2 regions of the Streptomyces sp. NPDC023157 genome follow, and region 1 is predicted to be linked to the other one. Evidence: riboswitches for the same ligand, from Rfam matches in the RefSeq annotation. Region 1 holds a riboswitch; the other holds the start of a gene.
What was found. Region 1 has a riboswitch for cyclic di-AMP ahead of ACZ3ZE_RS26785 (LysM peptidoglycan-binding domain-containing protein). Riboswitches for the same ligand answer to the same signal wherever they lie in the genome.
Positions count from the first base shown of each region.

Region 1 (3,933 bases):
CGGACGACAGGTATGGTCGGGCCCGTTCATGCGTCGATTCGTCTCGGGAAATTCCGTGGTGGAGAGGGGAAAAGGGGCACACGGGGCTCCGTGGGCGAAGACCGACCAACGACGTTCGAGGCGAGGCAGAACGATGGAAGCTGGTGCTGACGGGCGGCAAGGGGGCTGGTTCGGGCCAAGCCCGGGCGGGCGGCCCACCGCGACGCCCGCGCCGGACGACGCGTCCGACGCCGCGCTCCTGCGCCGCACGATGGCCGAGATCGAACCGATCGCGGACAAGGTCACCTCGTACTTCTACGCCCTGCTCTTCCTCCGCCACCCCGAGCTGCGGGCCCTCTTCCCGGCGGCCATGGACACCCAGCGCGACCGCCTTTTCAGGGCGCTGCTCACGGCCGCCACGCACGCCGAGGACACCGCCACCCTCACCGCGTACCTGACCGGGCTCGGCCGCGGCCACCGTAAGTACGGCACGCGGCCCGAGCACTACCCGGCCGTCGGCGAGTGCCTGATCGGCGCCCTCGCCCAGCACGCCCCGCACAGCTGGGGCCCGCGGACCGAGGCTGCCTGGGTGGGCGCGTACACCACCCTCTCCCAGATCATGATCGACGCGGCGGCCCAGGACGAGCTCCGCGCCCCCGCCTGGTGGCAGGCGGAGGTCGTGGCCCACGAGCCGCGCACGCCCGACGTCGCCGTCGTCACGGTCCGCCCCGACCAGCCGTACCCCTTCCGTGCCGGGCAGTACACCGCCCTGGAGACGCCCTGGTGGCCGCGGGTCTGGCGGCACTACTCCTTCGCCTCCGCGCCCCGCTCCGACGGGCTGCTCTCCTTCCATGTGAAGGCCGTGCCCGCGGGCTGGGTCTCGAACGCGCTCGTGCACCGGGCCCGGCCCGGGGACGTCCTGCGGCTCGGCGGCCCCACCGGCTCGATGACCGTCGACCACCACACCGACAACGGGCTGCTGTGCCTCGGCGGCGGTACGGGCATCGCCCCGATCAAGGCGCTGGTCGAGGACGTGGCCCAGCACGGCCGGCGCCGCTCCGTCGACGTGTTCTACGGCGCCCGCAGCAATGAGGACCTGTACGACATCGAGACCATGCTGCGGCTCCAGCAGTCGCACCCCTGGCTCTCCGTGCGCCCCGTCGTGGACGACGGGGCCGGCGGAGCCCTGTCCGGCGGCCTTCCCGGAGCCGTCCGCGAGTTCGGTCCGTGGCACACGTACGAGGCGTACCTCTCCGGCCCGCCCGGCATGATCCGTCGCGGTGTCGACACCCTCGTGGGCATCGGCATCCCCACCCACCGCATACGGCACGACTCCATCGAAGAACTGGTCGGGACGAGGAATTGAGCACCTTCGAGCACACCGGTCCGCGCTCGGCGACGCCGCCGCGCACCATCCGCCCGGGCAGCGACGGCGAGCACCTGGTCCAGCGGCGTACGGGCACCACCGAGCGCGCCGACCGGTTCTACGCCGAGCAGGTCCTCGACCGGCTCAACCCCCGGATGCGGGAGTTCGTGGCCCGCCAGGAGATGTTCTTCCTGGCCACCGCCGACCGGCACGGCGCCTGCGACAACACCTTCCGGGCGGGACCGGCCGGCTTCCTCCACGTCCTGGACGAGCTGCGGCTCGCCTACCCCGAGTACCGGGGGAACGGCGTCCAGGCCAGCCTCGGCAACATCGAGGAGAACCCGCACGTCGGCCTCCTGATGGTCGACTTCCTCCGGGACCGCGTCGGACTCCACGTGAACGGCACGGCCCGGGTCGTGGCCGACGACGTGATGCGGGCCGACCACCCCGGACTCACGGTCGACCCGGTGCCGGGGCGGCGCGCCCTGAGCTGGGTGGAGATCACCGTGGAGGAGGCGTACATCCACTGCGCCAAGCACATCCCGCACCTCCAGAAGGTGCCGCGGCACGGTCCCGGCCGGGCGTGGGGCACCGACGACGTCCGGCGCAAGGGTGGCGACTTCTTCGGCGCCGCCGCGGACGCGCCGGAGCGGGGACCGTTCCTGCCGCCGCCCCGCGCGGGCGCGGAGACCTGGCGGGCGGAGGCCGAGCGGGCGCTGGAGCGGGCGGAGCGGCGACGCCACCCGTCCGAGGGGTTCAGCGGCTGGTTCCGCAGGGGCACCGAAAGCCGGATTCCCTAAGCTCTCAAATCAATCGGATCCGGACATGTCCGATTAAGTGCGGGCCGGTGATCTGAGTCACGGTCGGACATTCCGCCGGAATGCTGTCGCGGCGTCATGCGCGAACCCCCGGGAACCAGTTGGAGAAAAGGATCACGGCACGCCGATTGATCCTTTTCCGACCCATAAAAGATCTGCTTGCTTTTGCGAATCAGGCCCTTGTTCTCGCTGTTCGCCTTCGCCTACGGTCACCCGTCATCCGGACGGAACGCCGAATCCTGCCGCCGCCCGGGTACCGCACTCACCCACTCGTACGGCAGGAGCGGGGGACCCAGGTTCGCCGCCGTCCCGGTCTCCGGGGCGGCTCGGGGTGAAGCCGCGCGCCGCGCGGCCGGGCAGCTCCTGCCCGAACCCGACAGCTCACCTCGCAGGCGAAGGAGAGGAAATCGCCATGCGTGGACACGGGAAGCACCGCCGCCCCAAGAACACCCCGCTCGCCCGCGGACTGGCCGTAGCCGGCCTCGCCGGCAGCGCCGCACTCGCCCTGCCGCTCGCCGGGGCCACCGGCGCGGCGGCCGAGACCCCGCGGGCGCCGCAGACGGTCCAGTCCGTCGCGTCCGTCGGGTCCGTCACGTCCGTCGGGTCCGTCACGTCCGTCGCAATCGAAAAGGCGGCGGCTCGGACGGTGAAGGCGAACGGTCTCGTGCGCTATTCCGTGGTCGCCGGCGACTCGCTCTCGAAAATCGCCCGGAAGCACCACGTGAGCGGCGGCTGGAAGACGATCTACCGCGACAACCGCGCCGCCGTCGGCGCGGACCCGGGCCTCATCCGCCCTGGCCTGCGACTCGCCATCGACACGCGGAACGCCCAGAGCACCCAGGCCGCCGAGAGCGCGGAGCGTCCGGCGGTGGCGCGTTCGGGTGCCGCGAGCGGCACCGCCGCCGCGCGTCCGGCGGTCGCGCGCCAGGCGTTCGCCGTGTCGCCCGCCGTGGCACGGGCCGCGGCCCAGGCGCCCGCCGTCTCGTCGGCGACCTCGGCCGTCTCGTACACGAACGACCTGGACGGCTGGATCCGCGAGTCGCTCTCCATCATGGCCAAGAACGGCATCCCGGGCAGCTACGACGGCATCTACCGCAACGTCATGCGCGAGTCCTCGGGCAACCCGCTGGCCATCAACAACTGGGACTCCAACGCCCTCGCCGGCACCCCGTCCAAGGGCCTGCTCCAGGTGATCGAACCCACCTTCCAGGCCTACCACGTCGCCGGCACGGCCTTCGACCTCTACGACCCGGTCGCCAACATCACCGCCGCCTGCAACTACGCGGCCGCCCGCTACGGCTCCATCGACAACGTCAACAGCGCCTACTGACGGGACCGCGCGGCCGCCCGGCCGAGGCGTCCGCCGAAGGTGTCCCTATGATGGCGTTACCCCCGGTAGCGGCAGCATGGGGACACCACGGCCGGAAGGAGCGCCCGGAGATGACGGGCTGGAACGCGCGGAACATCCCCTCCCAGGGAGGGCGGACAGCGGTGGTCACCGGAGCCAACAGCGGCATCGGATACGTCACCGCCCGCGAGCTGGCCCGCGCCGGTGCACACGTCCTCCTCGCCTGCCGCAGCCGCACCCGCGGCGAGGCGGCCCTGTCCCGGCTGCGCGACGAAGTCCCGCGGGCGTCGGCCGAGTTCGCGCCGCTCGACCTCGGCGACCTCGCCTCCGTACGCACCTTCGCCGCCGCCCACGCCGAGCGCGACCAACGGCTCGACCTGCTCGTCAACAACGCGGGCGTGATGGCCCTGCCGCACGGCCGC
Region 1 is NZ_JBVHIL010000008.1:35,043-38,975, forward strand. Features, by position in the region: gene ACZ3ZE_RS26775 (globin domain-containing protein) at 29-1,345, shown strand; gene ACZ3ZE_RS26780 (pyridoxamine 5'-phosphate oxidase family protein) at 1,342-2,145, shown strand; cyclic di-AMP (ydaO/yuaA leader) riboswitch at 2,417-2,571, shown strand; gene ACZ3ZE_RS26785 (LysM peptidoglycan-binding domain-containing protein) at 2,576-3,493, shown strand; gene ACZ3ZE_RS26790 (oxidoreductase) at 3,604-3,933, shown strand, end outside.

Region 2 (3,933 bases), on a different contig from region 1:
CACGCTGACGACGTTCCTCACGGGCGTCGCCGCCGTCCTCGCCAGCATCGGCCTGCACCTCTACAACGGCACGGTCAGCCATATCTCCTCGCTCACCGAGACGCTGACCGTCCTCACCGTCGCGGCGCTCGCCATGCTGATCAATCGGGTGGTGCGGCGCAGCGGCGAGCGGCTCGCGTCGGCGCGGGTGATCGCGGCGACGGCGCAGAAGGCGGTGCTCCCGACGCCCGCCGCGCGGATCGGCGGGCTGCAGGTCGCGGCCCGGTACGAGGCGGCGCAGGCCGACGCGTTCATCGGCGGCGATCTGTTCGCCGTCCAGGACACCCCCTACGGGGTACGGCTGGTCGTCGGCGACGTGCGGGGCAAGGGGCTCGACGCGGTGGAGGCCGTCGCCGTGGTCATCGGCGCCTTCCGGGAGGCCGCCGAGCTGGAGCCGACGCTGGAGGGCGTGGCGCAGCGGCTGGAGCGGGCGCTGGACCGCGAGGGCACGCGGCGGGACGGGCTCGACGCCTTCGAGGGGTTCACGACGGCGGTCCTCGCGGAGATCCCGCGCGGGGACGGCGGCGGTGTCGTGCGGGTCGTGAACCGGGGGCACCCGGAGCCGCTGCTGCTGTACGGGGACGGCGGGCTCGACCGGCTGCGGCCGACAGAGGCCGCGCTGCCGCTGGGGATGGGGGAGCTGGCGGTGTGGCCCGACCGGGCCGACGAGACGCCGTACCCGGCGGGCGCGACGCTGCTGCTCTACACGGACGGCCTCTCGGAGGCGCGGGACGCGCGGGGCGTCTTCTACGATCCGGCGGAGCGGCTCGCGGGGCGGCTCTTCCCCGGCCCGGAGGAGCTGCTGGACGCGCTGGTGGCGGATGTGCGGCGGCACACCGGCGGGGGCTCGAACGACGACATGGCGCTGCTCGCGGTGAGCCGCCCGGCGGCGGGGCAGCCGGAGCGGCGCCGGACGATGCCGGTGGTGCCGCCGGGGCAGAGCGCGGAGGTGGGTCCTGCGGCGTCTCCTGCGGTGCCTCCGACGGCGGCCCCCAGGGTGCCTCCGGAGGCGCTTCGGGAGGATGGTGACGGGACGTAGTCGAGGGGTGTCGCTCCGATAACAATTGATGCAACGTCAGATTCCCGGTGTGACGCGGATCCTGTCTGACCGGGGGTCAACTCGGGCCATTCCCTCTCAATTCAGCTAATGATCAAGGGGGACGGCTTGGAATCGGGAGGCCGTGTCTATTAACGTTCGATAACGCAGCGCGGTCGTCACAGCCGTCGCAAGAGACGGCACCGTGCGCGCGCGCCGAATCCCGCAAGGGAACCGGGGAACCACCACTTGGGGTGAATCGGGCCACGTCGCACCCGTGCGGCACACCCGTAGGAGACCTTCCTGCTCCGAACCCGTCAGCTAACCCGGTAGGCGAGAAGGAAGGAAAGGAGAGCGCCTCCGTGGCGTCCAACACCCCTGCTCCCGAAGCCCCCTTCGACTCTTTCGGCGCCCATGGCGCCGCGGGCGCGGGCGGGGAGGAATGGAACCCCACCGAGGACTCGCTGCGGGCCCAGAACCGCTCCGGCGGCCGGCACCGGGTCGTCAAGCAGCGCTCCAACTTCGCCCGCTCCTCCACCGTCCTCGGTGTCGGCGTCATCGCCGCCGTCGGCGCGGGCGGCCTGGCCACCGCGCAGGACAAGCCCCCGGTCGCCATAGCCCTGCCGGACCTCGACCTGCCCGACGCCTCCGAACTCCCCGGCATCGGCGACCTGATCGGCGGCAAGGACAAGAGCGCCGGCGACAGCGCCCAGGTCACGAACAACGCGCAGCCGCTCACCGCCCTCACCTACCTCGCGCCCGAGGACAGCACCTCCGCCGACGCGCCCGCGGGGACCAAGCAGCAGGCCGCCGACGCCGGCGAGGCCCTGCGCGCCCGCATCCTCCAGCAGGCCGAGCAGCAGCAGGCCGCCGCCGACACCGCAGAGAAGGAGGCGGCGCAGAAGGCCGCCGCCGAGAAGGCGGCGACGGAGGCCGCGGCCAAGGCCGACGCGGCGGAGAAGGCGGCGGCCGAGGCGAAGAAGAAGGCCGACGCGGAGGCCGCGGCGAAGGCCGAGGCCGAGCGCCTGGCCAAGCTGGCCGCCAGCTACTCGCTGCCCACCTCCTCGTACACGCTGACCTCCACCTACGGCGAGGCCGGCTCGATGTGGTCCTCCGGCTACCACACCGGCCTGGACTTCGCCGCGCCCACCGGCACCCCGGTCAAGGCCGTCCACAGCGGCACCGTGAAGTCGGCCGGCTGGTCCGGCGCGTACGGCTACCGCATCGTCCTGGAGCTCGAGGACGGCACCGAGATCTGGTACTGCCACCTGTCCTCGATGACGGTCGGCGCGGGCCAGTCCGTCGGCACCGCCGACACCATCGGCCGGGTCGGCGCCACCGGCAACGTCACCGGGCCCCACCTCCACCTGGAGGTCCACACCCCGTCCGGCGGCGGCATCGACCCGGCGGGCTGGCTGCGCTCGAAGGGCCTCAGCCTCTGACGTCCGGACGGACGTCCCCCGCGGAAGCGGAATAGGCCCGGTCGCGCGGAGGGTTGATCACTCCATGACTTCTCTCCGCAAGCTGGGCTCCTCCGACCTGCACGTCTTCCCGCTCGCCCTCGGCGGCAACGTCTTCGGCTGGAGCGCCGACGAGGCGCAGTCCTTCGCCGTCCTCGACGCGTACACCGCCGCGGGCGGCAACTTCGTCGACACCGCCGACGTCTACTCCGCGTGGGCCGAGGGCCACGAGGGCGGCGAGTCCGAGACCGTCATCGGCCGCTGGCTCGCCTCCCGCGGCAAGCGCGCCGACGTCCTCGTGGCGACCAAGGCCGGCGCCCACCCCCGCTACAAGGGGCTGAGCGCGACCACCATCAAGGGCGCCGCCGAGGAGTCGCTGCGCCGCCTCGGCACCGACTACGTCGACCTCTACTACACGCACTTCGACGACGAGTCCGTGCCCGTCGAGGAGATCGTCACCGCGCTCGACCAGCTGGTGAAGGACGGCAAGGTCCGGGCCGTCGCCGCCTCCAACATCTCCCCGGAGCGGCTGCGCGCCTCCCTCGACTTCGCCGAGGCCGAGGGGCTCACCCGCTACGTCGCCCTCCAGCCGCACTACAACCTGGTCTCCCGCGAGACCTACGAGGGCGCCCTCCTGGAGACCGCCGAGCAGGCCGGCCTCGCCGCCGTGCCGTACTTCGGGCTCGCCTCGGGCTTCCTCACCGGCAAGTACCGCCCGGGCGCCACCGTCGCCAGCGTCCGCGCCGAAGGGGCGGCCAAGCACCTGGAGACCGAGCGGGGCCAGAAGGTGCTCGCCGCGCTCGACGCCGTCGCCGAGGCCCACGACGCCGAGCCGGCCACCGTCGCCCTGGCCTGGCTCGCCTCCCGCCCCACCGTCGTCGCCCCGATCGCCTCGGCCCGCACGGTCGAGCAGCTGCCCGCCCTCGTCGCGGTCGCCGAGCTGGAGCTGACGGCGGCGGAGCTGGCGGTGCTGGACGAAGCCTCGGCGGTCTGATCCGGGCGTTTCGCGGCGACCGCCGTACTAGCTGCGGTACGGGTTGTAGCCGCCGTAGTCCAGGTACTGCGGCGGCGCCCAGACCCGGCCCGTAGCCCGTGCGGCGTAGGTCAGCGCGGGCGAGGCCACCTGCCTGCGCTGCCACAGGTGGTGCAGCAGCTCCTGCTCGCGGGCCGCGAAGTCCGGGGCCGCCTGGCCGCGTCCGGCCCGGTGGCGCAGGAAGGCCAGGGTGGTGGCGAAGGTCTCGTACTCGCCGACGGCCTGCGCGGCCGGCTTGCCGTACGTACGGGCGGCGAAGCCGCGGGCCAGCGCGCGGGCCCGCATCGAGGAGAGCGCGAGCGGTTCGTCGTGCGCGAGCCACCCGGCCGTCGCGTAGGCCGGGAGCTCGCCGGATATCGTGCGCA
Region 2 is NZ_JBVHIL010000005.1:685,164-689,096, forward strand. Features, by position in the region: gene ACZ3ZE_RS21900 (PP2C family protein-serine/threonine phosphatase) at 1-1,078, shown strand, start outside; cyclic di-AMP (ydaO/yuaA leader) riboswitch at 1,280-1,425, shown strand; gene ACZ3ZE_RS21905 (M23 family metallopeptidase) at 1,438-2,517, shown strand; gene ACZ3ZE_RS21910 (aldo/keto reductase) at 2,582-3,529, shown strand; gene ACZ3ZE_RS21915 (PrsW family intramembrane metalloprotease) at 3,557-3,933, opposite strand, start outside.
Region 2: another riboswitch for cyclic di-AMP. It lies ahead of ACZ3ZE_RS21905 (M23 family metallopeptidase); the one in region 1 lies ahead of ACZ3ZE_RS26785 (LysM peptidoglycan-binding domain-containing protein).